One region of the Tumebacillus algifaecis genome, then DNA from elsewhere that is predicted to be linked to it. Evidence: riboswitches for the same ligand, from Rfam matches in the RefSeq annotation. Region 1 holds a riboswitch; each other region holds the start of a gene.
The links. Region 1 has a riboswitch for cyclic di-AMP ahead of CIG75_RS07030 (C40 family peptidase). Riboswitches for the same ligand answer to the same signal wherever they lie in the genome.
Positions count from the first base shown of each region.

Region 1 (7,748 bases):
TATCATCTTCACCTCGGGTACGACTGGCGTACCAAAAGGTGTGATGATTCAACATGACACCTTGCAGACGGTCAGTGAAAGTTGGCTCCACAAGTTTGGCATGGAGGCATATCGCCCGCGCAATCTGCAAGTGGCGTCGATGTCCTTTGACGTCTTTGTCTGTGACATGATACTTTCGCTGCTCTCAGGCGGCGCTCTGGTGATCTGCTCCAATGAAACGCGGATGGATCTGGCGGGCATGTACCGCATGATCCAAGACGAGCAGATCGATCTGCTCAACGCTACGCCAGGCGTGGTCGTGCCGCTGATGGACTACATTTGGCAGAACCATCTACCGCTTGGCGAACTCAAACTGGTGCTGGTCGGCTCCGATGCTTTTGCATCATCCGACTACGTGACCTTGCTGGATCGTTTTGGCGATCAAGTGCGCATTGCGAACTGCTATGGCATCACCGAGACGACGATCGACTCCAGCAATTTCGAAGTGAAAAAAGGGGAGTACGATCCGCGGTGGGCAGGCATTGTGCCGATTGGCCGTCCGATCGCCAACACGCGGATGTACATTTTGGACAGCAAGATGAACCCGCAGCCGATCGGCATCACAGGTGAGTTGTACATCGGCGGCACGGGCGTTGGACGCGGCTACTACAATCGTCCAGATGCGACGGAAGAACGCTTCCTGCCGAATCCGTTCGTGCCGGGAGAACGCCTCTATCGAACGGGCGACCTTGCGCGCTGGCTGCCCGACCGCATCGTGCAATATCTCGGCCGCATCGACCATCAAGTCAAACTGCGCGGCTACCGCATCGAGCTGAGTGAAATCGAAGCGGTCTGCAACGAGCATCCGCTGGTGGCTCAATCGGTGGTACAAGTCTTTGAGAACGAACTGGCCGCATATTATACGGGTGATGAAGTGTCGGTAGCCGAACTGCGCGCTTTCCTCAAAGAGCGCTTGCCCGCCTTCATGGTGCCAGGGTATTTCATGCATCTCGACCAACTGCCGCTCTCTGTGAACGGCAAGATCGAGCGCAAAGCTTTGCCGATACCGGAGCGGGGCGATCGAGAAGTGGAATACGTGGCACCGCGCACTCCGACCGAAGAGCGCATCGCGGCGATCTGGTCAGAGCTGTTACAGCTGGAGCAAATTTCGGTCCACGACAACTTCTTCCACATCGGGGGTCATTCGTTGCTCGCCACCCAGCTCGTCTCTGCGTTGCAAAGTCAGTTGCTTGTCAATCTGAACCTGCGCGACCTGTTTGACAAAACGACGATCGCAGAACTTGCGCTTCTGGTCGATACAGCAGACAAGATCGAGGTCGAAGAAACGGTGATCAAACGCCGTGAACGGGTCTCCACTCCGAAAAAGAAATAAATTTGCGACAAATTAGAAAACCCAGTATATCCTACTGGGTTTTCTTGTTCTAAAATAGAGCTATCGAAAGGGGGAACCGCAATGACAACCAACAGTTTTATGACTCATCTAGAATGCTCAAAATGCGGCGTCATCCACGATGCGGATCACCTGCAGCAACTATGCAAAGAATGTGCAGCTCCGCTGCTGGTCCGCTATGATCTGCAAGCGGCAGCATCCAACTTGAAAAAAGAAGACTTGCTACGCCGCCCGGCCAACCTCTGGCGCTACAAAGAGCTGCTCCCGGTGCGCGATGAGCAGAACATCGTTTCGTTTGGTGAAGGCATGACACCGATCTTCACGGCGCCGCGCGCAGGTGAGAAAGCGGGCGTGCCGCATTTGTATATCAAAGACGAGGGCATTCTGCCGACCGGCACGTTCAAAGCGCGCGGTGCGGCGGTTGGCGTTTCCAAAGCCAAAGAGCTCGGCGTGCAGGCGCTCGCGATGCCGACCAACGGCAACGCTGGCGGTGCTTGGGCTCTGTATTCGGCCCGCGCGGGCATCGAAGCATACATCGTGATGCCCCAAGACGCACCGACGATCACCCGCAACGAAACGGCGATCTCCGGGGCGCACCTCTATCTCGTCAATGGCGTCATTTCTGACGCTGGAAAAATTGTCGGCAAAGCGGTCCCCGAGCGCGGTTGGTTTGACGCTTCGACACTCAAGGAGCCGTACCGCATCGAAGGTAAAAAGACGATGGGCTATGAGATCGCTGAGCAGTTCGACTGGGAAGTCCCAGACGTGATTTTATACCCGACTGGCGGTGGCGTCGGCCTGATCGCCATTTACAAAGCGCTAAAAGAATTGCAAGCGATGGGCTGGATTGGCGAGAAGATGCCGCGTCTCGTCTCTGTACAAGCCAGCGGTTGCGCACCGATCGTCAAAGCGTGGCAAGAGGGCAAGCAGGAATCGGAATTCTGGAAAGACTCAGCGACTGTCGCTTTTGGCGTCAATGTGCCCAAAGCGCTCGGTGACTTCCTCGTCCTCGAAGCGGTTTACAACACGGACGGCTGTGCGATCGCGATCGACGATGCTGACACGTTGCGCGCACAGCAGATCTTAGCTGAGCTGGACGGCGCGTTCATCTGTCCTGAAGGCGCTGCGCTCTATGCGGCGGTCGAACAGTTGAAAGCGCAAGGCTGGCTGAGCGGGGAAGAAAAAGTGCTCCTGCTCAACACCGGAGCGGGGCTCAAATATCCCAACACCGTGCAGGTCAACCCGCCGCTGCTTCAACCGGGCGATGAGTTGCCGCACAACTAGCAAGCATGACTAGCAAGCACAACTAGCAAGCACAACTAGCAAGCACAACTGGCAAGCACAACTAGCAAGCACAACTAGCAAGCACAACTAGCAAGCACAACTAGCAAGCACAACTAGCAAGCACAACTAGCAAGCATGACTAGCAAGCATGACTAGCAAGCATGACTAGCAAGCATGACTAGCAAGCATGACTAGCAAGCATGACTAGCAAGCATGACTAGCAAGCATGACTAGCAAGCATGACTAGCAAGCATGACTAGCAAGCATGACTAGCAAGAGATAAAAAGCCTGCCGCTATCATCAGCGGCAGGCTTTTTATCTCTTGCTAGATTCGAATGTCGATCATTTGCCCGCGGGTCGGGTCGAGTGAAGCCAATTGATTGACGATCTGCAACTGCGCTGGGGCGCCCGCTTGCGACAGACCCATCGACATCGCTTGCTTCAAAGCCCACAGGTTGACCGCCTGTGCCACGCTGGAAACTTCCATTGCAAACACCTCCATCACTTCCAGTATACCCCATTCTATCTCTACGCTCTAGCAGACTTTGCTAGGCAGGAAGTAGTTGGACGAGCGCAGAACAAAAGAAGTAAGAAGGGCAGAACGAGAGGAGTGACTTACATGCTGACAGCACTTGCACCGGACTTGCAACGCCTGATCGAAGCGGGGCGCGGCACGTATGGCGTGTCGATCTATCATCTCGAATCGCAAAGCGAATTTTCCTATCAGCAGGACGAATCGTTTTACGCGGCGAGCATCATCAAGGTGCCGATCATGGCAGCTGTGTTCGATCAAGCGAGCAAAGGCAATTTGAGTTTTTCAGAAAAAATCACTTTGCGTGCAGAAGATAAGGTGACCGGATCGGGACTTTTACAAAATCTCAGCCCCGGTTTGGAGTTGTCGATCTACGACTACACCGTGCTGATGATTATCGACAGCGACAATACGGCGACCAACATTCTGATCGACCGCATCGGAACGCAGGCCATCCAAGCAGCGATGCAGGAATGGGGTCTTGAGGGCAGCGGTTTTTATAACAAAATATCGGTGATCCCAGCGAAGATCGAGAACTTCAACCAAATCACACCGCGCGACATGACACACCTGTTAAAACAAATCGCAGACGGCAAAGTGGTGTCCTGGCGCGCCTGCGCCGAGATGGTTCAGATCATGAAACAGCAAAAATACAACGAAGGGCTGCCCAGTCTGCTCCCGAAACAGGATGGCCCGGTAGGTGTTTTGCCATTGTGGGAATGTGCCCACAAGACCGGATGGATCAATGGCACCGATCACGACATGGGGCTGCTTTATTTCCCGCGCAATACGTTCGCCGTCTCCGTGTTTGGCAAAAACATCACCGACCGCAAAGACGCACACAGCTTGATGGGACAGATCGGCCAGCTTCTTTACGAGCGGAGCGCACTGAGCCAGGCTTGATCGCTATACTTTCCGAGGAGCCGCAAATTGCGATAGCTCGTCCTCAGCGTCATGGGTCGGCGTGTAAGTCGTGTAAGACCATTCGTCAGGAGCACGACTAGCAAGTTCTGATTATAGGAACAGCAGATTTCGAAGCGGGATCGACCGATTCCTTCAACAAATGCAAACGAGAGCGTCATGGACCGACAAGCGGTCAGGCGCTCTTTTCATTTTGAGGTGTTTACAGAAAGCGAGACGTCGGCAGTGCTTGTCATCGCGGAGTGCATCAAGTTCGCTCCTGTACAGGAATTGGTGGGCGAGACTCTGACTGCATTTCATTTCGCTTTCTTCGCTTGACAGTCTTGACAGTCTTGACAGTCTTGACAGTCTTGACAGTCTTGACAGTCTTGACAGTCTTGACAGTCTTGACAGTCTTGACAGTCTTGACAGTCTTGACAGTCCGTCAAGAGAGTGACCGTGCCGGAGTGATCGCGACGCTCCACCCAATTTTCGGAGCCAGTTCATTCTCGCTTTGCAGGATGGGTGCTTCCTTATGATTAATGATTGCATGTGCGCTTTGGGACTCAGACCATCCCGGCGGTTACTCAATTAAACGTCCAGACATGAAACTTTGTACGATTCAATGTTGCTTGTGAAGTTATTTAAGTCTAGTGATTTGATTGAAATCTGACAATTTGTATGCTAGACTTTCTTTGTTGAGAATTGGCCGAATCTGATATGTTTCAGTACGGGGGAGATTTTTGCTTTTTGGGGTGAACCGCCTTAGGGCGGAGGGTTGCTCTCGACCCGAACCCGTCAACTAACCTCGGAGGCCCTACGGGAGGTTACATATTCTTATGAAGCGTTTTGTACATACTCTGCTTTTGGCAGCACTCGTCACTGTATCACCACTTGCGGTCACAGATGCATTCGCAGCGCAGGCACCGTATGGAAATTCGATGTTGCAGGTCGGTTCGAACGGTGCGGAGGTGACCAAGCTCCAGCAAGATCTGCGCTTGCTCGGGTTTTTCAACTATCCGGAAAACACAGGCTACTACGGTGAGGTCACAGCAACGGCGGTCAAAAAGTTTCAAGCTGCAAACGAATTGGAGCAAAACGGAAAAGTTGGCGCGACGACAGGCCCGTTGATCGAAGCCCAAGCGTTAAAACTGCGTCCGGCCACTCCAAAAGCGGTGGACACCGCGATGAAATATGTGGGCGTTCCTTATCTTTGGGCGGGCAACACCCCGAGCGGTTTTGACTGCTCCGGATTTGTCTCCTATGTGATGGGGCAGTCCGGTTTGCACTTGCCGCGCATTGCGGCCGACATGTATGCGGGCGGCACGCCGAGCGCAACGCCACAGTCTGGCGATCTGGTCTTCTTCTCCACCTATGGGCCAGGTGCCACACACGTTGGCATCTATCTCGGCAACGGCCAGTTCATCTCTGCCACTTCTTCGCATGGGGTCAAAGTAGATTCGCTGCACGGCGGTTACTGGGGCGATCGCTATATCGGAGCGCGTTCCTATCTCAAGTAACAGATCATTGTTGTAGGTGATCATTAAGCAAGATTTACCAAAGATGTTGAAAAAGGATTTGTTGTTCTTTTGTCTAATACAATGAGTACAACAGTATAGAAACATACGAAAAAACCTCTGTCCTTCCCTCGAGCCGGGAGCAGAGGTTTTTTCATCGAAATCTCGGTTTATTGGCAGAATCTTCTCTTCTGTGATATTCTCTACAGGTGGATGGAATGCTACTACAACGGGATTCCCTTTTGAGGTGAAAACAAGAATGTTAAAACAACTGATTCCCGATCTCTATGTAGAGTCGGTTTTTCACATTGATCTTGACGAGCTGGCAGCGCGCGGCGTGAAAGGCATCATCACCGATCTTGACAACACGCTGGTGGGCTGGGATCAGCCAGACGCCACGCCCAAGTTGATCGAGTGGTTGGACCATGTTCGCGACACGTACGGCATCAAAGTCTGCGTGGTGTCGAACAACAAGAACCATCGCGTCGAGCAGTTCTCCAAACCGCTGAACATCCCCTTTATCGGACGAGCTCGAAAGCCCAAGCGGGCTCCTTTTCTGCGCGCGCTTGACGTGCTGAACACAAAGCGTGAAGAGACGGTCGTCATCGGGGATCAATTATTTACCGACGTGCTCGGAGGCAATCGGATGAACATGTACACGATTCTCGTCGTGCCGGTTGCAGAAAAAGAATGGGTCGGCACCAAAGTGCTGCGCATGATGGAACGCGTGGCGCTTTCGATTTTGCGCCGCCGCGGAATGATTCCTTGGGAGTGAAAAAGAAATGTCAGAATTTGATCTGATTTGTACCGGTTGCGGCATCAGCATTCAAACAGAGGAAAAAGACAAGCCGGGCTATGCACCGCTCAACTCGGTGATCGAACGTGAATATCCGGTCTGTCAGCGCTGTTATCGTATCAAGCACTATAGCGATGTAGCACCTGTCACCCTCGACAATGAAGGGTTTCAAAAGATTCTCCGCGACATTGGCAAGCGTCCGGCGCTCGTCGTCAAGGTGGTCGATCTGTTCGATTTCGCCGGTTCCTGGGTGAAAGAGATCAACAAATACGTCGGGAAAAACCCGATCATTCTCGTCGCCAACAAAGCAGACTTGCTTCCGAAAGTGACCAATTTTGAACGCGTGGAGTTCTGGCTGAAAAAAGAGGTCGAGAAACAGGGTGTCAAAGTTGCAGATATCATCTTGATCTCGGCGAAAAAGCGCATCAACATCGAATTTGTCAAAGAAGCGATCGACCAGCGCGTCGGCAATAAGGACGTCTATGTCGTCGGCACGGCCAACGTTGGCAAATCGACGTTGATCAACGGCCTGCTCAAACTGTACGGGCAAGAGGAAGGTGCAGAGATCACGACGTCCCGCTATCCGGGCACGACGCTTTCGACGATCCGCCTTGATTTGCCGATTCACAGCGGGGATCTGATCGACACGCCGGGGATCATGACGACACACCGTCTGACCGACCTTGTCTGCTCCAAATCGCTGCGCGACATCACGCCAGATGGGTACATCGATCCAAAGACGTACCAGCTCAATGATCAGCAGACGCTGTTCCTCGGCGGCTTGGCGCGCTTTGATTATGTGGAGGGGCCGAAACAGGGCTTTACGATCTACGCGGCTAATCAGCTTAACGTCCATCGCACTAAGCTGGAGCGGGCGGATGAGCTGTATGCCAACCATCTCGGTACCCTGTTGACGCCGCCCTGCGAGCACTGCCCGGATGTTTTGCGCAGCCTCGTGCCGCACAGAATCAAGCTGAAGTCGGGTCACCCGCAAGACATCGTGATCTCCGGCCTCGGCTGGATCACGGTGCGTGGGATGCATTACACCGATGTGGTCGTCCATGCGCCAAAAGGTGTCGAGGTCCACACCCGACGCGCTTTGATCTAATCGACTGCCAGACGATGTTCTAGAGTCATATTTCAACATAAGTCCCCATACACCTTAGATACACACCATTTAAGGGTGGAGGGGATCTATTTGGAAACGATGACACAGGAGCGCCGTCGATTGATTAAACGCTTTGTCGTACATGAGTCTGGTCGTGCAGAATTGCGACTTGAGCAATTGATGAACAACCTGCGCCAACAGGTGCAGGCGGTGCGTGAAGA
Region 1 is NZ_CP022657.1:1,613,481-1,621,228, forward strand. Features, by position in the region: gene CIG75_RS07015 (hybrid non-ribosomal peptide synthetase/type I polyketide synthase) at 1-1,372, shown strand, start outside; gene CIG75_RS07020 (threonine synthase) at 1,454-2,674, shown strand; gene CIG75_RS20635 (hypothetical protein) at 3,000-3,161, opposite strand; gene CIG75_RS07025 (serine hydrolase) at 3,294-4,109, shown strand; cyclic di-AMP (ydaO/yuaA leader) riboswitch at 4,804-4,937, shown strand; gene CIG75_RS07030 (C40 family peptidase) at 4,946-5,626, shown strand; gene CIG75_RS07035 (YqeG family HAD IIIA-type phosphatase) at 5,883-6,398, shown strand; gene yqeH (ribosome biogenesis GTPase YqeH) at 6,406-7,527, shown strand; gene CIG75_RS07045 (hypothetical protein) at 7,618-7,748, shown strand, end outside.

Region 2 (7,748 bases), 940 kb from region 1:
CTCTTCTCCGTTTGGTGCGGGTCGAGGCAAGCCGTGTCTGAGTCCGTGGCATGTCCACCAGTATACGGAAGATGAATTTCGCCAGTTGTTCCGGCAGTTTGACTCCGTCGAGTATTACTACCAACACGGTGTGCTGTTCGAACCGAAGCGGGAAGGCGTTCGCTATCCGTTTGGCATCGCAGTTTGTAAAAAATAAGGGCTGTTTGAAGCGACCTCCGCTTCGACAGCCCTTTTTTGACGGCCAATCGCCTGTGTGACAAAGCGCTGTGACCGCTTTGGGTCATAAGCGCAGTGAGAACTTGCAGCATGCGTTGGGATGAATTTTGACGTCGTCTTGGTGGTCGTGCTGTGGAACATCGTGCGCACCGAGCGAAAAAACAAGCGTAAAAATGCATAACCATGTGAAACTACAGAACAAGAAGAGTGCAGGTCATCATCGACCCTGCGCTCTTTTTTTGTGCAAACGACGTGACAACTTGTCCAAACAATGACGTTACAATTTGTCCAAACAATGTGGGTCCCGAAATAAGTTAAGTGTAGAGTTGTTTGTTTATTAGTCGGATTAGTGAGATAATAATTTAATAACTCATGGAACGCTTCAGATGTTTTTTCATCTGTAGCAAAGAGAGGAGAAGGACATGTCGCAAGAAAAGGGATTGTTGATCGCATTTGAAGGAGCAGGGAGAAGTGGGAAGAGCAGCTTAATTCGTCTGTTACGGGAAAAGCTTGAACAGTCAGGAAGGGATACGGCCTTTACCGAATGGAACTCCTACCCTGGGACGCAGGAGTTGATCGATGATAAAAAGTTGCATTTTACTTTCAATCCGCTGACCTACTCGGTGCTTCATCTTGCCGATTTTGCGCTCCGTCATGAGGAAATCGTGCGGCCGGCACTTGAGCAGGGTCAGGTGGTGCTCGCAGACCGTTGGATCTATACACCGTTGACTCGGGACGTCGCTCGCGGTATCTCCAGTGAGTATATCAGGCAGTGCTATTCCTTTGCCAGCTCAGCCGATCTGGTGTTTTATGTGGAGGTGCCCGTCGAGGTGGCATTGGAACGACATCGGACCACCAAAGGATATTACAATCACAATGCAGGCACAGACATTTGGCCGGATGTGTCGCACGAAGACGCATTTCGCCTGTATCATCGTCGCTTGACCGATTTGTACGGTGAACTGCTAGTGACGGAAGGATTTGTGAAGTTGGACGGGTTGAAAACGCCGGAGGAACTGCTCGTCGACATGTGGACGCATGTTGAGCGCCTGCTCGGTGAGCGATGAGCGGTGAGCAACCACGCGCTGCCGGAAAATGCACGATGGGTAGGTGCGCATTTTTGTTGCCAAACTGCCAGTCATGGGAGTATGATGATGTCAACAACTTACACACGGCCTAATCTCGGTCCCTGCGCGGGACCGAGAACGGAGGAACCAATCAATTGGGGTTAATCTTGCGCTTTGGCGCGAGAGGGATGAGGAACTGACTTCTCTGCCATCCTACCCGTCAGCTAACTTCGTCGGCTTATGCAGGGAAGGTCAGAAGACCTTCGATGATTGATGGTCTTTTTGTGTTGCCAACACACGGAAGACCGTTCTTCGCGAGTCTTCAACCTCTGACTAGGATGATAGTCGGCAGGGCGGTGCCATCATGGCCGCCGGGCAGACCGTGACCGATGCAGATCTGACCTCCAATCATGCACCGCGTGCATAGTGTGGTTCGAGTTGCATCTTTTTTATTGGGGGAATGAAGATGAGCCAACCGATCAAAACCAAGATGGAAGCTGACATCTCAGACGCGTACATCAAATTTCAGCGCGAAGTGTTAGGCCGAGGCCCGCAAGAGACGAAGACCTACATCATGAAAGACATGGTGATCGTCCGGCTGAAAGGCGTGCTCACACATGAAGAAAAGACGCTGGTCAAAAGCGAAAAAGGCAAGCGGCTGGTCAAAGAGATGCGGCTGACGATTCGGGAATCGCACAGCGCGGAAACGGAAGCGCTGATCTCGCAGATCACAGGATGCAAAGTGATCGCCAGCCATTGTGATATTTCGACCAACATCGGCGAGTCTGTGGAAATGTTTATCTTGGATGGCGATCTGGAAAAGAAGATTCGGGAAAAAGAAACGCTTTAGCGGAGGATCAATCACAGGGCAGCCCTGAAAAGGGCGGTCGGGTGTTCGGTAGGCCGGGAACGACTTCAACAAACAGTTGAAGTGCGTCCCGGCCTTTTCTTATGAAAAAGGGAGGGTTCTCACATGCTTGTCAAATTCAAACGATTCCTGATTGGCCGTCCGATGAAATCAACAGAACTGGCCGCCGAAAAATTGACGAAACGAAAAGCGCTGGCCGTGCTTTCCTCCGATGCGCTGTCCTCGGTGGCGTATGGCACCGAGCAGATTTTGATGGTGCTGATGGCGGTGGGGGTGGCTGCGCTGTGGTATTCGATTCCAATCTCGTTTGCCGTCTTGCTGTTGCTCGCCATCCTGATTTTGTCCTACCGCCAGATCATCTATCGCTACCCGTCGGGTGGAGGGGCGTATCTGGTGTCCAAAGAGAATCTGGGCGTGCCGTTTGGCTTGTTGGCTGGCGGGTCGCTCTTGGTCGATTACATCCTGACGGTGGCGGTCAGCGCCTCGGCCGGAACGGATGCGATCACGTCCGCCTTTCCCGCTTTGCACGATGATCGGGTGCTGATCGCAGTCGTGATGATCGGGGCCCTGACCTTGTTAAACTTGCGCGGGGTCACCGAGTCGGCCTCGATCCTCGCCTATCCGGTCTACCTGTTTGTCGGGGCGATTGGGCTTTTGATCGTCTGCGGTCTCTTTCAGATCGTGACCGGGCAGGCGCAGGCGACAACGCCCGAGTATGGGACGTCCGTTCCAGGGTTGACCTTATTTTTGCTCTTAAAAGCGTTCAGTTCCGGCTGTTCGGCGCTGACCGGAGTGGAGGCCGTATCGAACGCGATCCCGAGCTTCAAACGTCCGGCAGAAAAAAACGCCGCCACGACGCTTTTGATGATGGGGCTGATCCTCGGTAGCATGTTTCTCGGTATCAGTGTGCTCGCCTATTGTTTTGGCATCGTGCCAAATGGCCGAGAGACGGTCGTCTCACAGCTCGCGTCGAGCGTCTTTGGGCGCGGAACTGTCTACTACGCGGTGCAGTCGGTGACGGCGCTGATTCTGTTTTTGGCGGCGAATACTGCGTTTGCCGCGTTTCCGGTGTTGGCCTTTATGCTTGCCAAAGATCGCTACCTGCCCAATATGTTTACGGTCCGAGGCGATCGGCTCGGATTTTCGAACGGGATCATCATGTTGGGTTGCCTGTCCGCCTTGTTGATCGTGCTGTTCCACGGCCATACCGAAAATTTGATTCCGCTCTATGCGATCGGCGTGTTCATTCCGTTCACCCTGTCGCAAACGGGGATGATGCGGATGTGGCTGCGTTCCAAACCGTCCGGCTGGTTGCTACCGTTTCTGATCAACACGATCGGGATGCTCACAACGCTCACGATCACGCTGATCTTTATCTGCACCAAATTTTCGCAAGTCTGGTTGGTGTTTCTGTTCCTGCCGCTCGCTATCTGGGTCTTTTTGCAAATCCAACGCCACTATCAAAGCATGGCGGGTGAATTGCAAATCGATCTCGCGCACGACAAGCCCTACCAAAAAGGCACCGTCATCGTCATCCCGGTGGCAGGTATCACCCGCGTGGTCCGCAATTCGATCTCGTATGCCACTTCGCTGACCGATCAGGTGGTCGCCGTGTATGTCGGATTCGATGAGGAGGAGATCGCGACGATGGAGCGCAGGTGGGCCGAGTGGAATCCCGGTGTGCGGCTGATCATCCTGCGCTCGCACTACCGCAGCATCGTCAGACCTTTAATCAAATTTATCGACACGGTCGGCTGGAAAGCGGCGGAGACCGATCATGTGACGGTGCTGATCCCGCAGTTTATCACCAAACGTTGGTGGCACAACATCTTGCACAATCAAACCAGCTTTTTGATCCGTACCTATCTGTTCGCGCGCCGAGATGTGACAGTGACAACAGTTCCGTATCATTTACATCAGTAGTAGAGCCGAAGAAAAAAACACCACTGGAGCGAAAAATGGGCTCCTCGTGGTGTTTTTCTACCAAGCGGAAAACGTTGGCCCGCGCACGGAGCGCGAAAAAAGGAGCCGCAGACTGGCTGCGCGCTCCTTTTCTCATTTGGCTCGATAGGTGATGGCATACAGAAAGCCGATCAAGGACAGCCCGGCCATGACCAGATACAGTGCAGGGCCGCCCAGCCAGCCGAAGATCCAGCCGCCCAGCCATGAGCCGATCATGCCGGAGACGCCGAAGAAAAGGATGGCCAACAGCGTGGTGCCTGTGGCTTGCCATTCTGGCGGGACGGTGCGGTTGAGGTATTGCAGGGAGGCGGTGTAGAAGATGACAAAGGTCACGCCTTGCGTGAGTTGGAGCATAATGATCGCATAGGGCGTCGGAAAGAGCGAGCAGAGCAGGAAGCGCAACGTATAGAAGAGCGCCGCACCTGCGATCCACATCCGTTCACTGCCTTTGGCGAGCAGGCGAGCGCTCAAGGCGAAAAAGGTGATTTCGCTGATCGCCGCCACAAACCACGCCAGACCGATCAGCCCGGTCGAAGCGCCGAGGCTGTGCAGATAGACGCCGAGGAAACTGTCGTTCATGCGGTGCGGCAAGGCGGTGATCATCATGAGTACGAAAAAGAGCACCGTCTCTCGATTGCGCAAAAAGCGGAGCAGATCTTGAAGCGCGAACGACTTGGATTGCGCCGTCACGTCGGGCAGGCGAAGCGCGATCAACAGCGCGGCCAGCCCAAAGCCCAAAAACAGCCAAGCAAAACTGGTAATGCCCAAATAGGTCGAAACCGCGCCTGCGATCAGCGAGGTCGTTGCATAGCCGATCGCGCCGAACATGCGGACCGAGCCGAATGACACGCCCATCTGTTCGGAGAGGCGGTAGTTCATGCTCTCGGTCAGCGGGTCGGAGGGCAGGAAAAAGAAATAGAGCAAGGCGACCAACAGCAACAAAACGATACCGTTGCTCACAGAAAAGGTGATCGTGCCGATCAGCACGGAAATGGCGAGGGTGAGCAGCAGCATTTTTTTGACGGTGCGGTATTTGTCACTCATAAAACCCCAGAAGGGCTGTGAGACGATGCCGATCATCGACCCGATCCCGATGATGGCCCCGATCTTGGCCGCCGAAACACCGCGAGCGGACAGGTAGACGGGCAGGAACGAGATGAACAGCGAGAGCAAAGAGAAATAAGCGTAGTTATAAGTCTTTAAAGCGCGCAATGAAAGCATGTGAGAAAGACGCTCCTTTGAAAGGGGACTAAAATTTATTGTAACATAAGGGTATGATAGAGAGGGAATCACGACCGATCATCACCAAAGGGGGAACCGCTTGTGTATCAAAATGAAGTTCATGTGCGCTTTTCAGACTGCGATGCGTTGGGACATGTCAACAACGCCGTCTACTTTACATACTTTGAGGAGTCGCGAAAAGATCTGTTCCGCATCTTCAACCCGGAGCTGGACACGCACAATTGGAATCTGATCGTCGCTTCGACCCGTTGCGACTTTCTGTCCGAAGCGATGTACGCACAAAAATTGACCGTCTACACGTGGATCGGCAAGCTGGGCTCGTCCAGCTTTGAAGTGGAACATGCGATGGCCGATGAGTTGGGCAACTGGGTGGCGCGCGGCAAGGCGACTATGCTCGGGTTTGATTTTGACCAAAAGAAAGCGGTCGCGATGACCGACGACATCCGCAACAAACTGCTTGAACATAGCACAGGCCCGGACGGTGTACCTGCGATCCGCGGCTAGGAATACGAGCGATGCTGGCGAAGCAGATGATGCTAGATCGAGCGGGACAGAGACTGAGGAAGAGACTGCACTTCATTAGGAAGCGCAGTCTTTTCTTTGTCACAAAGTAACAATTTATGCGGATCTTTGCGGATTGACAATGACTTGTGGGTCATTGTATGATTTCTGCATGCCATGACTGACCCGTCAGTCATTAGAACGTTTGAAGGAAGAAGAGGTGAGTGAAATGACTACAGCACAAACGGTAGAGCCAACCGATTTGACACAACCCAGCCGCAAGCGGACGTTGGTGATCATCGGTTTGATGCTCGGTCTGTTTTTTGCATCGCTCGACCAGACGGTGGTGGGTACGGCGATGCCGACGATCATCGGTCAGTTGGGCGGAATCGAATTGCTGACTTGGATTACAACCGCGTACCTGTTGACTTCGACAGCGGTCGTCCCGATCGCGGGGAAGCTCGCCGATCTGTTTGGTCGCCGCGTGATCTACATGATCGGCATGGGCATATTCATCATCGGTTCGGCGCTGTGTGGGATGGCGGAGAGCATGACACAGCTCGCAGTCTACCGCGCCATACAAGGGCTTGGCGGCGGGATCTTGATGCCGCTGGCGATGACGATCATCGGGGACATCACGACCGGGGAGTCCCGTGCGAAGATGCAAGGGATGTTTATGGCTGTCTTTGGCCTGTCTTCGTTGGCTGGCCCGCAGGCGGGCGGCTGGATCGTTGACCATTGGCACTGGAATTGGATTTTTTACATCAATCTGCCGTTCGGTCTGTTGGCAATGGTGTTTATCGCCTTGGGTTTGAAAAATGTGCATGTCAAGAAAGAAGTGATCATCGACTGGGCGGGCATCGGCACGCTGATCGTCGGGATCGTCTCACTGCTGTTGGCGCTGTCGTTTGGCGGCAACAAGTATGCGTGGGATTCGGTGGAGATTCTCGGCCTGTTCGGATTGGCGGTCGTCTCGCTCGTGTCGTTCGTCTTCGTGGAACTGCGGGCGAAAGACCCGGTCATCCCGATGGGGCTATTTAAGAACAGCGTATTTACCTCGGTGAACATCATCGGGTTCTTGATGAGTCTCGGCATGTTCGGCGCGATGATGTTCATTCCGCTCTTCATGCAAGGTGTGGTCGGGATGTCGCCTTCGCAAACCGCGTCGGTCATGACCCCGATGATGCTCGGTTCGATGGTCGCGTCGATCATCGGTTCGCGCTTGTTGCTCAAGATCGGTCTGCGTCCGCAGTTGATCATCGGCATGGGGATCATGCTGATCGGGTTCATCCTGTTCCTGACGCTCGGTCTCGAAACGACGCAACTGCGCGCCAGCCTATACATGATCATCATGGGGGCCGGGATGGGTATGATCATGCCGTCGCTTGGGATTGCTGTCCAAGAAGCGTTTCCGGCTGAGATTCGCGGGACGGTCACGTCGGCGACGACGTTCTTCCGCTCGATCGGCGGCACGGTCGGCATCGCGGTGCTCGGCACCCTGTTCAACAGCAAGTCGATCGAAATGATCGGGACCAAGCTCGACATGACGTTACAGAGCTTCGGTCCGCAAGGTGAACAGCTGCTCGACATGGCGCACAACAGTCCGCAGGGTCTCTATTCCTCGCTGCTCTCCGACACGTTCCTGAATGGACTGCCGCAAGAGGTGGCCGGGATGTTCAGCACGCAGGTCGTGCCGGTGCTGAAAGACGCGCTGTTGACCTCGATTCATTCTGTGTTTTCCATCGCGGTCTGGTTCCTCGCCGCAGGGCTTGTGGCCGCATTCTTCGTAGGCAAAGTGAAGATCAGTGGGGCAAAGGCCAAACCGACGAAAGCGGAGGAAACGATCAAGGCGGAAGAAGCTGTACAAAGTTAAGATGATGAGAAAAGGAGTT
Region 2 is NZ_CP022657.1:678,416-686,163, forward strand. Features, by position in the region: gene CIG75_RS03005 (class I SAM-dependent methyltransferase) at 1-196, shown strand, start outside; gene CIG75_RS03010 (dTMP kinase) at 639-1,283, shown strand; cyclic di-AMP (ydaO/yuaA leader) riboswitch at 1,380-1,538, shown strand; gene CIG75_RS03015 (Na-translocating system protein MpsC family protein) at 1,750-2,133, shown strand; gene CIG75_RS03020 (APC family permease) at 2,257-4,074, shown strand; gene CIG75_RS03025 (MFS transporter) at 4,207-5,334, opposite strand; gene CIG75_RS03030 (acyl-CoA thioesterase) at 5,437-5,859, shown strand; gene CIG75_RS03035 (MDR family MFS transporter) at 6,086-7,729, shown strand.
Region 2: another riboswitch for cyclic di-AMP. It lies ahead of CIG75_RS03015 (Na-translocating system protein MpsC family protein); the one in region 1 lies ahead of CIG75_RS07030 (C40 family peptidase).

Region 3 (7,748 bases), 1.9 Mb from region 1:
GTGCCTTGCGCATCGGAACATCTTCAATCTCCAGACCGGTCTCTTCATGCTCGTTGGTCAGCGCACAGAAACGACCATTTTTCATACCGGGAATCGAGCGCGGAGAGATGCCCGATTCGGTCAGTGCAAAGCGTTTAAAAGCGCCCTTTTCCAGCGCATCTAACTGCTCTTGCGTAACCATTTCACCGCGATCGATCGAATAGCGATTCAAGTCGATCGTATCCAGCGTCATCTTGTTCATGCCGATCAGCAGGTCGCTGAGCACGATGACGACACATTGATATCTCTCGGCGAGGTTGAATGCGTGAAAGGTCTGGTAGTAGCAGTCTTCAATTGAGGTCGGCGCCAATACGACCCGCGGGATTTCCCCGTGCGAACCGTACAGAGCACCGTTCAGATCGGACTGCTCCGTTTTCGTCGGCAATCCCGTGGATGGACCGCCGCGTTGCACGTCGATGATGACAAGCGGCGTCTCGGAGATCCCCGCCATGCCGATCGCCTCCATCATCAGCGAGAGGCCCGGGCCTGAGGTCGAGGTCATCGCGCGCACACCCGAATAGTTGGCGCCGATCGCCATGATGCACGCGGCGATCTCATCTTCTGCCTGCAACACTTTGCCGCCGACGTCTTTCATGTTCCCAAGCAACCAGTACATAATTTCTGTCGCCGGGGTGATCGGGTAAGCGGCCAGGATGCGACAACCTGCCATCAAAGCGCCGACACCGATACTCTCGTTGCCCGTCATCAGCAGACGCGGCGTGGCCGGCTTGGTCGCAGCAGGCACGGGACGCTGAACGTCGGCGTAGTTTTCTTTCACATAATCATAGCCCTTGTTGAAAGCGGTCTTGTTCAACTCGACCAGCTCGGCCCCTTTCTTGCCAAACTGCGCTTCGATCTGCTCATAGAAATTGTTCGGGTCGATGCCGAGCACATAGGAAGAAGCGCCCGCGGCGACCATGTTTTTGATGATCACGTTGCCGAGATCTTTGGCCATCTGCGACATCGGAACCGAGCAGATTTTCAAACTGTCGCGCTTGGAGGTGCCTGCAAATTTCGCATCGTGCAGGATTACGCCGTCTGTGATCAATTCGTCTTCATTCTCGTCGATCGTCGTCTGGTCAAACGCGATCAGGATATCGAGCGTGTCGCCATGATAATCGACCTGCTCCTCATTGTTCGCTCTGATTTTGTAGTTGGTGTGACCGCCTTTGACCAGCGACATGAAGTGGCGGTAGGCGAATATGTAATACCCCATACGGGTGAGGACCGTCGCCAGAATCTCGCCTGTCGAGTCGATCCCTTCGCCTTGAGCTCCGCCCACTTTCCAGGTGAATTCGTTCGTCATGTATGTCACCTCGTAGTCCATTCTTGTGGAGCCTGCTGTTCTGTCGGTAGTATGTCCAGATTTTGTTCCCTAATGCTAAGCAACGGCACCACAGCAAAAAGCAGGATGATCGCAGCTGCCACCACTCCCGAGTCGTTCACCAGAAAGGCCGCCCCTGCCGTGACGATCTGTGTCTTAAAGTTGTGTAGCAAAAAAGGAGTCTTCGCACCGCGCATGCGCCAAACGAGCAAGATGGCGGAGAACAGAATCAGCAGTTTTCCCCACGCCGAGACGCGGAGCAGATGCAGATTGAGTTCCATTTTCCGCACGGCGATCTGCAACACTTCGCCGTAGTGACCGCCGATGAGCAGTTCTGCCGCCCGACCGATGTGCGTCTGCTCACCGCCCAGATTCAACGCGAACAGAAGCCCGACACCGGAAAGTGCACCACAAGCGAGCCACAGCCAACGGCGCAACGTCATCTTGACGGGGCTCAATTGTAAAAAGGTGTACACACCGCCGACCGCTGCAGCGATCGCGCCCCCGGCGTTGGTGCCAAAAGAGGGGGCGGCAAACAGCCACACGATCGCGAAAAAAAGCAACAACGTGTACAGCTTCATGTGTCGAGGGCGCACAGCGAGCAAAACATTCAACAACAACAACGCCGCACCGAGCAACAAGCCCATATATTCATTGCCGATGCCATAGTAACGGGCGCCGACGACCGGATCGTAGGAAAACACCGACTCTTTCATCAGCGGTGCTCCGAGCAACATATCACCAAGCAGCGTGAGGACGACCAAGCTGGCCAAAAGCCCACAGCGCAGCAACGGTTGCGCGATCAAACGCATGCCTCCCCATGCTGTCAGCGCCAGTACGACCGAATACAGCATGATGTCCTGTCGCGTTGCGGGGTTGAACAACGGCACATACAGCCAGACCAGCGGAAACAACAGCAACAGTTCGGCAAGCGGTGTCAGCAAATGTAGCCATGTTTGGCGAAAGATCGTACCGAGCAAGATCACGCCCGCCACCCCGATCCACACGTTCAACCACGGTTTGATCAGCAAACTGCGCACCCCGCTGGGCAATAGCATGTCGGCCACGATTTGGTCGAGTTGCGCCATTGCCTCCCCTGGCGCCATCTCTATGGCTGTGATCGGTTGCCCTAAAAAGTGGTATTCCAAGGGATCGCCGCCCAGCATCTGCACAAAAGTCGGGGCCAGATCGTAATTGGCGATCAGACCTGCGCGCTTCGTGGTGCCGGATGTGAGCAGGCTGCCCGGTGCGATGTCCCCTCCTGCGATCAGCACCGGGGAGAGTGTAGCTGCATCGGGCAGTTGATTTTTGAGCGGCGAAATCACAGCAAGCATCAGATCAGCTCCTACGTGCGGCAACAGGTCACCGATCAAGCGATCCGCATCTTGCAGAGCCGCTTGGTAGGCTCGCTCCATCTGCTCTGTGGTGATCACATCTTTCACAGCGTGCAACCGACTTGTATCGCCAATATCCAGTACAATCAGTTCGGCCTGCTTTTGCACCTTCAAAAATTCCTGATACAACGCCTGCATATCGGTTCGTACCCCATAAGGGCGCGTCTCGTCCTGCACCTGTGCGGTGCGAAACGACCCGCTGTCCACTATCCCTGTCCCATCCATGGCGATCAGTGCGGCTGGACGGTGCGGGTTGCGACCCTGGTCACTGTTGCCGAGCACCGCCGTCCTGCCGTCTAGATCATGCACCGCATCACCGAGCAGTCCCGGCTGGAGACGATAGTTCGCTTGCTCCGCCGCTCGCTTCATCTGCGGCATCTGGGGCACGACGAGCGCCCCCTGCGGTTCCACGCCAAAATGACGGACATAGAGGTCACGCCCTGTCGCCTGCTGCAGGTCCTCCCCGAACGCCTCATCGATTTCGAAGGCGCGCACGCGGGTAAAAGGCGCACTGGCTTTCGACCCGGCACCGATCGTCAAGTAAGCGTTGACCTCAGTCTTTGCGCCGAGGCTGTTGTGGTTCATCACTCCGACCGCACCTAGCGCCTGCAGACGAGTGAGATTAGGCGCCAGTTCCGGCGTGATGCCGCCTTGCCAGAGCCCGTCGATGATGACCACGACCACTTTTTTATCAGGTGTGGCCCCGGCAGTTCCAGATAGTGCCCACGAGAACAGCAAAAACACGATCAGCATCAGGCTCCGTCTCATAACATGACCCCTTGTCGTTTCGCGACCACTGCACGGTATTCACGCAAGGTCGCCTCGATCATCGCCTGTCTTGTGAAAAGCTCTTCGGCCCGGCGCTGCCCGGCAAGTCCGAGCCCCATGCGCCAGTCCGCTTTTTGCAACAGCAACTGCAACGCATCGGCCAGCGCCACCGCCTGCTGCGGTGGCACCAGCAACCCCGTCTTGCCGTGGATCACCACTTCTGGCAGACCTCCGACAGCGCTTGCGATCACGGGACGCGCCGCAAGCATCGCTTCGATTGGCACAAGTCCGAGCCCTTCAGCGTGTGAAGGCTGCACTACGATGTCCAGCCCCGAGAGCAGGCGCCGCGCCTGTGGAACTTCACCCAAAAAGCGCACCCGAGCCGGCCCGATCTTTCCGGCCACCTGCTGATAGTCTGACAAAAGCGGACCATCTCCGATCAGCACCAATTCAGCATCCACCCGTCTGGCCAACAGAATCGTGAACGCTTCGAGCAACGTAGAAAATCCTTTTTCCTCCACCATCCGGCCAATCGCGCCGATCACCAGTCGATCACTGTCCTCACAGCCCAAGATCTGACGAGCATGATCTCTTGGCAGCAATGTCGCCTGCTCGACCCCATTGTGGATCGTCACCGTCCGCCACGGCGGTACACCATGCGTGGCGACCACATCCTGTTCCAGACGATGCGAAACGGTGATCACACGGTCTGTTTCCGGAGCGAGTCGGCGCTCCAGCGTGTTCAGCACGCGCTTGACCAGCCCACCACGGGGCAACACTTGATTATGTACGGTATACACGCAAGGCGGCGGGACAGGTAAACTTCGCCGCGCCATGCGACCGACCAGACCCGCTTTTGCACCGTGCAAATGCACCAGATCGAACGACTGCTCGCGAAGCAGTTTGGCCAGTTGCCGCACGGCGCGCATGTCTTTCATCAGGTGGACCCCATCGACCAGTTCGAGCGGCAAGCAGGGGATGCCGTCGAGTTCTCGCTCCCTGTGCAGTTCGGACGGACATGCGACCGTCACCTCGAGCCCGCCCTTTTGCAGTCCTGCGATCAAATCCAACACATGCCGGCGCATGCCACCCTGCATTGGGCGCACCACCTGCAACACGCGAATCACATCCACACACGGTCACCTCTTTTCTTCTCTTTCCATGCTGTCCATTTTGAAAAACAAAAAAACCACCTGCCGCCATCGGCAAGTGGTTCTTTGATCCTTTTGCAAGGGTAGCGTTTATTTCAAGAGGTACAATTTCACACCTTGCATACCAAACTGTTTCAATTGCGATTGGGTACCGTCGATGTAGATATCGATGCGGTTGCCTTTGATCGCTCCGCCTGTGTCTTCTGCGGTCGCAACAAATCCACCCGCCGGAAGCAGCGGAGACTTGTAGCCTGTCACATAGACTTTGCTACCAAGCGGAATTACTTTCGGATCGACTGCGATCACGCCTTCGCGGACTTGGGTTCCGGTGAACGTCTTGCCGCCCCATTGCCACATGATGTTGCCTGGGCCATAAGCGGACGCGGTCATATTTAGCGCTTTGCTGTATTCCTTCCCTGCGATGGTCGGCACCGCAGGCTTCACAGCAGCTACCGGTTGGACAACCGGAGTCGGAGCGACGCGGGCCGGAACGACCGGCTGTTTAATCGGTGGCTGTTCCTGAACTTGCTCCGCTGGAATTGCATCCTGCGCAGACTGAACAGGTACGCTAGGAGTGGCTGCCTTGTAGTAGCCGTTCGTACCAGCCGGGATGATGATCGTGCTGCCTGCGATCAGGCGATCGGACTGCATCCCATTGATCGCTTGAATCTCCGCCACAGTGGTTTCATAGCGGTTGGCGATGTATGCCAGTTGGTCGCCTTGATTCACATGGTACGGGAATACGATGTGCAGTTTTTGCCCTGCATAGATCAGGTCGGAACTCAGATGGTTGACCTGTTTCCAATCCTGAACAGAAGTGCCGTATTGAGCGGCCAAATGAGACAGGGTTTGCCCCTGCTTGACGATGATCGGATCGGCGAGGCCTGCTGCCTCCGCCTGTACATGTGTAATCGTTAGCATGCCTGCTGCAACGATTGCTGCACAAGCCCATTTTTTCAAGTTGATTTTTTTCATCGTGTAACACTCTCCTTCTAATCGCCGCCGGAGTTAGCTGACGGGTTCGGGTGAAGGATACCCGCTCGCACGTTGGCGAGTTCACCCCAGATGTGGTTCCTCCGTTCCTCATCAGATTTGAGGATTAGGCGAGTCATGTGGTCGAGTGCTAGAATAACGCGAATCATGCTGACGTTGCACTAGACGATTACTGGAAATCAACTGGAAAAATCTCCGCGATGCTTCCCGATCCTGCGCGGAGACTACGATCACGGCAGGTTCGTTCTGACAACAAGAAAAAGTTCCCTTCCGCAGAAGAGAACTTTTTTGCAGTGCGTATGATCAGGCTGTGATTTATTTTAACACTTTGATAAACTCGATGTTCGGATCATCCGGACCTTGCACCGGCAGTCCTGCTTTGACGTTTTCCGCGATGTAATCGATGTTGTCTTGGGTGATCACTTCGCCTGGCATGATGATCGGAATCCCCGGCGGGTAGACCATGACCGACTCGGCCATGATGCGTCCAGCCGCCTCTTTGAGCGGAACGACTTCCGTTTGTTTATTGTAGAACGCATCGCGTGGAGAAACGGCCAAGAGCGGCATCGACGGATTTTGCACTTGTGGCAGATCTTTTTTCTCCTGCACACCAAAGCGTGCGGAGATCTCGCGCAGAGCATGCAACAAAGCGCCAAGCGTCTCTTCGGTGTCGCCAAACGTGACGATGCACAAAATGTTGTACAGGTCGGACATCTCCACTTCGATGTTAAAATCGCTGCGGAGAATTTTTTCCACTTCCCAACCGGTGAGTCCTAGTTCTTTGACTGCGATACTCAGCTTCAGCGGGTCGTGGGCGAACGTTGCCGACGATTTCAAGATCTCCTCGCCAAAGCAGTACATTCCGGGGATCTCTTCATTGATCGTCTTGCGAGCATCGCGGGAGAGACGGAGCACGTTTTCGATCAATTTATGCCCGTGAACGGCCATGTTCTTGCGCGCCACATCGAGCGACGCCAACAGCAGATAGGAGGTCGATGTGGTGTGCAGCATCGACAGCACCGCCTGCACGTGCGCCGGAGAGACCAGCCCTTCTCGAACGTTAAGCACCGAGCTTTGCGTCATCGATCCGCCGAGCTTATGCACCGACGTTGCCGCCATATCAGCCCCCGCCTCCATCGCCGAGAGCGGCAGGTCTTCGTGGAACTTGAACAGCACGCCGTGCGCTTCGTCAACCACCACCGGAATGCCTCGCGCATGGCTGAGCTCGACAATCGACTTCAAGTCGCAAGAGACGCCGAAGTAGGTCGGGTTGATCAGCAGAACGCCTTTTGCATCAGGATGCGCATCCAGCGTGACGCGGACGGTGTCTACCGAGATGCCGTGCATGATCCCGATCTCCGCATCCACTTCCGGGTGCATAAACACAGGATGTGCACCGGAGAGGATGATCGCCGCCATGATCGATTTGTGCGCGTTGCGCGGAACGAGAATCTTCTCGCCGGGGCCGACGACCGACATGATCATCGTCATGATCGCACCGGAAGTGCCTTGCACCGAGAAAAACGTATGATCCGCACCAAACGCTTGGGCGGCGAGTTCTTGCGCTTCTTTGATGATGCCTTTTGGTGAATGCAGATCGTCCAAAGGTGCGATGTTGATCAAATCTATGGACAAAGCGTTCGGGCCGATGAACTCGCTGAATTCGGTCGGCATCCCGAAGCCTTTTTTGTGTGCAGGAATGTGGAACTGAATCGGGTTCCGGCTCGCGTGCTCGACGAGCTTCGTGAACAGAGGAGTTTGGTTTTGCATCGCGTTCAATTCCTTTCATCAAGAGCATAACGAAAACATAACGAATGCAATTATAGCACGCTTCTCCTGTATGAGAAACAAATTTTTTGGATAAGTATACTGTCAGCTTTTCCAGCATAGTTTGTTCGATTTTGCATGCAAAAAACCCACCAAAAAGGTGGGTTTTCCAAGGGTGTTTTAGGCCAATTGCGCCTTCACTTCATCCGGGGTGTTCGCCCACAGATCGGCGCGCAGTTGTTGCAGAAAATCGGCAAGCTTTGCCTTTTGTTCGGAAGTCAGGTTCGACACGTCAACACGGCCTTTCACAGC
Region 3 is NZ_CP022657.1:3,523,948-3,531,695, forward strand. Features, by position in the region: gene CIG75_RS15395 (2-oxoacid:acceptor oxidoreductase subunit alpha) at 1-1,345, opposite strand, end outside; gene CIG75_RS15400 (hypothetical protein) at 1,351-3,525, opposite strand; gene CIG75_RS15405 (glycosyltransferase family 4 protein) at 3,522-4,658, opposite strand; gene CIG75_RS21550 (LysM peptidoglycan-binding domain-containing protein) at 4,767-5,651, opposite strand; cyclic di-AMP (ydaO/yuaA leader) riboswitch at 5,659-5,792, opposite strand; gene CIG75_RS15415 (aminotransferase class I/II-fold pyridoxal phosphate-dependent enzyme) at 5,985-7,439, opposite strand; gene CIG75_RS15420 (YwhD family protein) at 7,617-7,748, opposite strand, start outside.
Region 3: another riboswitch for cyclic di-AMP. It lies ahead of CIG75_RS21550 (LysM peptidoglycan-binding domain-containing protein); the one in region 1 lies ahead of CIG75_RS07030 (C40 family peptidase).

Region 4 (7,748 bases), 190 kb from region 1:
CTATGTGGTGACGAACGACCGCTATTTTGACAAGATCCGGGAACAGTTGCCAGAACTTCCTCCCGAGAATCTGATCATCGAGCCGGAAGCGCGGGAGACGGCAGCCGGCATCGGGCTAGCTGCCGTTCGGCTGGCACGGCGCGACCCGCAGGCGGTGATGGCCGTTTTGCCATCCGACCACTTCATCGGCTCTGAGCAGGATTTCCGCCGCTGTCTTTCTTGGGCGGCCGAGTTTGCGCGCAATCATAAAATGCTGGTTACGTTTGGCATCCGTCCGACAGAGCCGAAGACAGGATATGGCTACATCAAAATGGATCGCCTGCTCGTCAACGATAACGGGCGGCGGGCCTACCACGTCGCAGAGTTTACGGAGAAGCCAGATTTTGAGCGGGCCTTGCGCTTTTTGCAGTCGGGGAAATACCTGTGGAACTCGGGAATGTTCGTCTGGCGCGTTCAGGAGGTGTTGCACGCCTACCGTCGCTATATGCCCGAGATGTATCAGCAGCTTGCACACCTCTATGAAATCTTAGGTACTCCAGACGAAAAGGAGCAGTTTCGCGAAACGTACGGCAAGATGGAGAAGTTGTCGGTCGATTACGCGATCATGGAAAAAGCGGACAATGTCGCCGTGATTCCGGCCGATTTTGCATGGGACGATGTGGGCTCGTGGCGGTCGGTCGAACGATTTTTAAGCCAAGACAATGCGGGCAATATTGTCAACGGTCTGCATGTAGGGATCGACACGTCGCGCTCGATCATCGAAAGCGAAGAGTTGCTGATCGCGACGATCGGGGTGCGCGACCTGTTGATCGTGCAGGCAGACCGAGCGATCTTGGTTGCCGACAAGGAGCGCGATCAGGAGATCAAAGAGCTGGTCAGACGGATTGAAAAACGAAACTTGAACGAGTTTCTGTAAGGGGGAGGCAAGTGAGATGGGGAAGAAAAAAGAGGAAAAAGAGCTACAGGAGCTGTTTGATGCATTTGGTGCCGATCCGGAAGTGTTGCGCGAGTGGGATCTGGCGGTGGAGAAGATCAAGCAGGTGCGCGGCGTGCTGCGCCTGAAAACGCAAGCCGGCTACAGAGCGCTGAAGAAAGTGAACCTGTCAGAAGCGCGTGTGCGCTTCGTACAGGAGGCGATCGACCATTTGGCAGGCAGAGGTTTTCCAAACGTGCCGCGCTTTATCCGCACCAAGTATGGCGACCCGTATGTGGTGCACCCGAGTGGGATCTATTATTTGACCGATTGGGTGCCGGGGAAGGAAGCCGATTTGAAAAAGGCGAAAAACGTGTTCCTCGCCGCTGAGACGCTCGCCAAACTGCACAATGCAGGGGCAGGCTTTGCAGGCGGTCGGTTCGGGCAGGAGACCCGTGAGGATTTTTCGGCGAGTTGGGGGACGTATTTGGCAAAGCTTTCGAGCTATGATGCGAGCTTGGAGGAGCGTCGCGAACAGACGGCGATGGATGAGTCCTATCGCTCCCACCGACTTGAACTGACCCAGATGATCGAACATGCGACCGAGCAGCTCGCCAACACGCCCTATCCGCAGATCTTGGAGTGGGCGCGGGAGCACAAGACGCTCTGTCATGGATCATTTTCGCGACAGAATCTGATCGTCGAGAAGGAGCGCATGACGGTGATTGATTTTGATCATTGTCACTATGGACATCCGGTGCATGATCTGGGCGCGCTGTTGACCCGTTATATGCCACGATACCAGTGGGATACAACGATCGGCTTTTCGATCCTCGATGTTTACCGCGGGGTGCGAGAGGTCAGCGCGGAGGAGATGACGGTGCTGGCGGCATACCTTTCCTTCCCACAGCGCACGTTGGAAGTGGTCGAGGCCTATTTTGAACGCACGCGCGATTGGGATGGCGGACGTTTTGCGAACCGTTTCCGCAAGCAGTTGGCGCTAGATGAAGGGCGGGAGATGTTCGTGCAGGATTTGATCGCCCGCTATGGACTGAATCTGTCGGCGCCTTCGTTTGCCCCGCATTTGGAAGGCTTAGAATCGTACGATGAGTTGGATGGAATGGAGTCGTCGTCGGTGGAAACTCGCGAAGACGGTTGGGAAGCGCAACATGTAGTGGAAAAATCGGAACAGGTCTCGGTGGAAGTGGAGGAAGAGGCGCCAGAAGTCTCGCTGGTCAGCCATGAGGATGAATATGATGATCATGCGAATGAAGAGGAAAGCAGCAGTGGGACGAAGTTGCGCTACACGGTGCCGCGCGTCAAGCAACGCAAACCGCAAAAGCCAGGGCCTTGGCGTCCGAATCGTTAATGTTACAGTTGCCGTCGATTCGAGGATCGGCGGCAATCTTCTGCCTCGATCTTGAATGATCCGCTTGCAGGAGGGATGATCTGTCTAGGATTTGTGAGGGGATCGAGGACAAGCTCATAGATGATTTGCCACCAGCATAGACCTGTTCCAGCGATCAAAGCGTTCCTCAGCTTTCGCGTGTTGTACCACTAGTAAAGCGGGGAAATAAAGCTGTTGATCTATTAAGGTCAGCGGCTTTCGTTTATACTGGAGGGTAATGTAGTGAAAGGGGCGGATCATTCGATGGATTTACAAACGGTGATGGCAAGACTGGAAGCGATGGGAACCGAGCAGGCCCGCAAAACGTACTTGCGGCATGGGGTTGGCGAGAATGCCTTCGGAGTTTCATTTGCCAACATGAAGGTGCTGGCCAAGGAGATCAAGAAGAATCAAGACCTAGCAGAGCAACTGTGGGAGACTGGGAATTATGAAGCTTGCAGCATGGCGACTTTGATTGCCGACCCGAAAAAGATCAGCATCGAGACGCTGAATTCGTGGGCGTGGAGTTTGAAGACCTATGCGCTGAGCGATTTGCTGACGACCAACCTTGCCAGCAAGACTCAGTTCGCACAGCAGTTGATGGAAATGTGGATCGGGGAAGAGGATGCAGAGCCTGTTGGTCGTGCGGGCTGGCAGATGCTAAGCTTGCTTGCGACAGGTAAAAAAGAGGTGCCCGATGAGCTGTTCCAACCCTATTTGACGATCATCGAGGAGCGTATTCATCAGAGCAAAAACCGGATAAAGGAAGCGATGAACGGGACCCTGATCGCCATTGGCGGTCGAAATGAAGCTTTAGAAGCACGGGCCATTCCGATCGCGCAAAGAATAGGCATCGTAGAGATCGACCACGGTGATACAGCTTGCAAAACACCAGATGCGATCGAGTACATCAAGAAAATGAGAGAACGCAAGAAGGCCAAGGCTTAAACTGAGTCTATGTCCCGCCACCTTTGCTGCTCGTTCAAGTCATGATGGCTCAGCGGGACGAGGTCGTGGATGTATCACCCGATCTGTACTTGCAGGATCGATCGAACAGAGGATGGCTGTGCGTACGGCTTTTTTGGCGTTCTTCTTAGCATCGCAACGCCTGGGATCGGGTACAGTATGCAGAGTTGGATCGAGCAAGCAACGTGTAGCAGGTGCGATGTCCTGTGGTGACGACGTGTTACGAAATGGTGGAAGGTGAATGCGCACAGTGACCAAAGTAACGGTGATTTGCTACTCATTTCCCGGGAAATAGGTCATATGAACTATGTAAAACGAACGAGTCAAAAACACACCCACTGACCACCGTTCCGCATATTGCACGTTTCGCAGATCAGATTTTAGTAAAAGTACATCAAAATGAATGATGGACTTGAGGCGTGGTGGCTGGATATGCTGACTTATGATGTCTGAAGAAACCATAAGCCATTCACATCCTCATGCCTTATGTAGAAAGGGCGTTTCTTTTTCTTACAAGGCAAGGCAGGAGGCCGTGAAGGAAAACGCCACAAAGCACACCTGATGAAGAGTATTAGTCTCCATAGATCACGCAAAGAGCGCTTCCCGATTACGATACGGGAAGCGCTCTTTGCATCATTCGGCTCCATTTTGTTGACAGTTCGACGGAGCTTTGACTACAGCCCAGTCATGTTTTTTACAAACAGGGTACTTGACTTAGATCACTCGCTTCGCACCAATGTACTTGGCGCCCCAATAGGACGGGTCGTTAACTTTGGCGATGCTTACACCTTTGGACGAAGTAGCAGAAATGAACTCTCCGTTCCCGGTGTAGATCCCAACATGTCCGACAACGCCTTTTTTATTCAGCGAGAAGAAGACGAGATCACCCGGTTTCAAACTGCTCTTGGCGATCGGTTGTCCGGTGTTGTACTGTTCACCCGAAACACGCGGCAAAGACATGCCGTTCTTGGCGAACACATACTGCGTCAACCCCGAGCAGTCAAACCCTTTTGGTGTCATCCCACCCCAAACATAGGGGGTGCCCATATAGGATTTAGCCGTTTTGATGATCTTTTCGCTCATCGGCACATAGACCGGAGCCAGCGCCTGATGAGTTCTTCCATCGGTTGCGACGATCGCCGACAGTGTCGGTTGATGCCAAGTCACTTTCGCGTTCAGCGCTTCGGTGGCGAAGCGGATCGGCACAAATGTCCGCTCTTGCTTCAGGACCGGAACTGTATCCATCAGTTCTGTTTTCCCGTTGATGACGATATGGCGGTCTCCCGTCTTCAATTTGACAGTCGTAGCACCATTGGTCATCGTCACTGTCACCTGTTGTCCATCTGACTTCCAATCAACCTGATAGCCCATCGATTCGGTCAAAAAGCGAATCGGTACTTGCACCCGATCTGCTCCATCCAGATACGGTTTTACATCTGGAAAGGTGACCAACTTGTCATTGAGCTGCACGTTGTAATTGGGAGCACTGGAAGCCTCCGCTTCACCATTAACTTGACACAATATTCCAACAAAAGCAAAAACACTGATGGCCAGCTTCGCACGCCACGATTTCATCGTTGCAAATACCCTCCTCCTGCGCCTCCGAGGTTAGTTGACGGGTTCGGGAAGAGGATTTCCCTTGCTCTAAAAATCGGTAGAACATTCACCCCAAAGTAATGCGTCCCCCGTACTCATCGCATCAGTTATATCGACAAGATTCGGCATAGTATGCATTCATGCTATCATGCGACTTTGCGAGGAACAAGGCGGGAATCACTGGTAATGATGCGGAGACCCCTGCGCAGCAATGCGGGTGCAGGCTGGTGACACGATCGCTTGACCCTGCATGAGCAACAGAACGCCACCCTCAGCAGCAAGGGTGGCGTTGTTCCTTACGTCCCAATAAACATCGCGACCATGATCAAGAACAGCAGCAAGAGTAAAAAGACATCGAGCACATTTGGGAAAAAAAGTGCTCGGAGGAAGACGAGCGCGATGGCACCACCTAGCAGGAACTTGACGGTGCGCAGCAGGTAGTAGAACATCTGACAAACCTCCGTTTCCAAATCCTTTCCTTGACAGTGTATGTGCTTCCGCCTGCCATTCGTGCGCAGTTCGTGACAAAAGCCCAAGGCCCTGCATAGTCTACAAGACATGTAAAGCTGGCAGGAGGGACGGTCATTATGGAAATCCGTTTTGGAACGGAAGGTTGGCGCGGTCAGATCGCCGACACTTTTACAATCAGCAATGCTCGATTGGTTTGTCAGGCCATCGCTGACGAACTGCACGCCAGGCAAACTGCCGAACTGGGGATGGTCATCGGTTATGACACGAGGTTTCTCTCTGATAAATTTGCGCGGGAATGTGCGCAAGTGCTCGCCGCCAACGGCATTGCTGTCTATTTGCTCGATACGGTCACACCGACACCACTGCTTTCCTTCGCTGTGCGCTACCTCGGCGCAGCAGGCGGGCTGATGGTCACGGCGAGCCACAATCCGGCCGAGTGGAACGGGCTGAAATGGAAGGGTCCACACGCCGGACCTGTCAAGGAGAGCGACATCGTTCAGATGGCGGCGCGGGTCGGAAAGTCAGCGGTGCAAAGCATGTCTTTTGACTCGGCTAGACGTGCCAGGTTGATCCGCTTGACCAATCTGGATGAGCCCTATTTTTCTCAATTGTTTCGCTTCTTGGCCCCGTTCAATAGCAAAAAGCGCAAAATTCACGTCGTCGTCGATGCGATGCATGGTGCGGCGGGAAACTATTTTGCCAGAGCACTCGAGGAACTGGGCTGTCAGGTCACGCCTTTGCGCACCAAACCTGATCCGACGTTTGGCGGTGTCAACCCGGAACCGATCAAACAGAACCTCGTTTTGCTGAAGGAGAAAGTTCTGGAAGTCCACGCCGATCTCGGTCTGGCCACAGATGGTGACGGAGATCGACTAGGGGCGGTCGATGCCCGCGGGACGTTTGTGTCACCGCAGATATTGTTCACCTTGCTCACCTTGCATCTGTTGCGTGAACGCCAATGGTCAGGGGCGGTGGTGCGAACGTTTTCTACCACCCAGATGATCGACAAGGTGGCTCGACTGCATGGTGTCGCACTGCGCGAAGTGCCGATCGGCTTTAAGTATATCTGCGATCTGATGCAGACGGAGGATGTGCTGCTTGGCGGCGAGGAGAGCGGTGGAATCGGGATTGTGCGCCACATGCCTGAGCGGGACGGCATCTTCTCGGGAATGCTTCTGCTCGAACATCTGCTCACGTCCGATCAAAAGTTGAGCGAAGCGGTGGAGAGCCTGATGGTTCTGATCGGTCCTCATGCCTACGAGCGGGTCGATCTTCCAGTGGCCGCGAAGAAAAAGGAGCAACTGCTCAAATCGCTGCGGACGAAGCCGCGCACGTTTGCAGGCTTCGCGGTAAAAGAGGTGCAGACCCTTGATGGCATCAAGTATCGCTTGAGCGGTGGCGGATGGATCTTGTTTCGGCCAAGTGGCACAGAACCGCTGCTTCGCGTCTATGCTGAGGCGCAAGATCAGGCCGATGTCAAAAAGCTGATCGAGGCCGCTCGGCTATTGATCGAGCAAGGGAAAGCGGTCCTCAAAGATCGCTAAACGAGGTCCAAAGGTGGTGCGACCGTGCCACCTTTGGATTTTTTTGGCGTTCTCACCCAATACTAGCAGGAAAGACTTGGGGAACGGGGGACTGCTGCATGTTCAGTTCGGCAGAGATTTTTTTCAATTTGATATGGTTCGCACTGTTGCTGCTTGGTACAATGATTACGGTTTCAATTTTACGAAAACGCGACCCGTTTGATGATGGACCTTCTGTTGATGATGAGACGGAAGAGGTGTAGGCGATGTGGCAGCGTATCCGGTGGGCGTGGCGCAATTTGTGGCGCAAACCTCTGCGCAGTACACTTTTGCTGACCTCGACAGCGATCACGGCGGCGATCTTGTTTCTGAGCTACTTTTTCCTGATGTCGGTAGAGCGCAGTCTGACCGCAAGTGAGGCGCGTTTTGGGGCAGATGTGATGGTCGTGCCGAAGCATTATGGACAAGTAGCAGAGCAGGTGATGATCACAGGTGTGGTGAGCCCGTTTTATATGCCCGGTTCGGTGCTGTCAAAGCTGAGGGAGATTCCGGAGATTCAAGCGATGACGCCACAGCTTTATCTCGAGACCTTTTCGGGCGCGTGTTGTCAGGTCGAAGGTAAGTTTCCTGTTGTAGCATTCGATCCGCAGACCGATTTTACGCTGAAGGGATATCTCAGCGGTGTCGGGAGGGAACTGTCGTCAGATAAAGTGATCGTCGGTAGTGAGGCTGGCGGGAAGAACGCGATCTATCACCTGCAGTATAAAGCTTATCAGGAGCGGCTCAAGCTGTTCGGGCATGAGTTCGAACTGGCGCGCGTGCTGTTTCCGACTGGCACGGGAGCGGACAAGACGATCTATATGACGCTTGAGGCGGCTGGCAAACTGCGGGA
Region 4 is NZ_CP022657.1:1,804,948-1,812,695, forward strand. Features, by position in the region: gene CIG75_RS07980 (mannose-1-phosphate guanylyltransferase) at 1-916, shown strand, start outside; gene CIG75_RS07985 (CotS family spore coat protein) at 933-2,282, shown strand; gene CIG75_RS07990 (DNA alkylation repair protein) at 2,565-3,248, shown strand; gene CIG75_RS21195 (C40 family peptidase) at 3,981-4,841, opposite strand; cyclic di-AMP (ydaO/yuaA leader) riboswitch at 4,849-5,000, opposite strand; gene CIG75_RS20935 (hypothetical protein) at 5,159-5,311, opposite strand; gene CIG75_RS08000 (phosphohexomutase domain-containing protein) at 5,450-6,877, shown strand; gene CIG75_RS08005 (ABC transporter permease) at 7,123-7,748, shown strand, end outside.
Region 4: another riboswitch for cyclic di-AMP. It lies ahead of CIG75_RS21195 (C40 family peptidase); the one in region 1 lies ahead of CIG75_RS07030 (C40 family peptidase).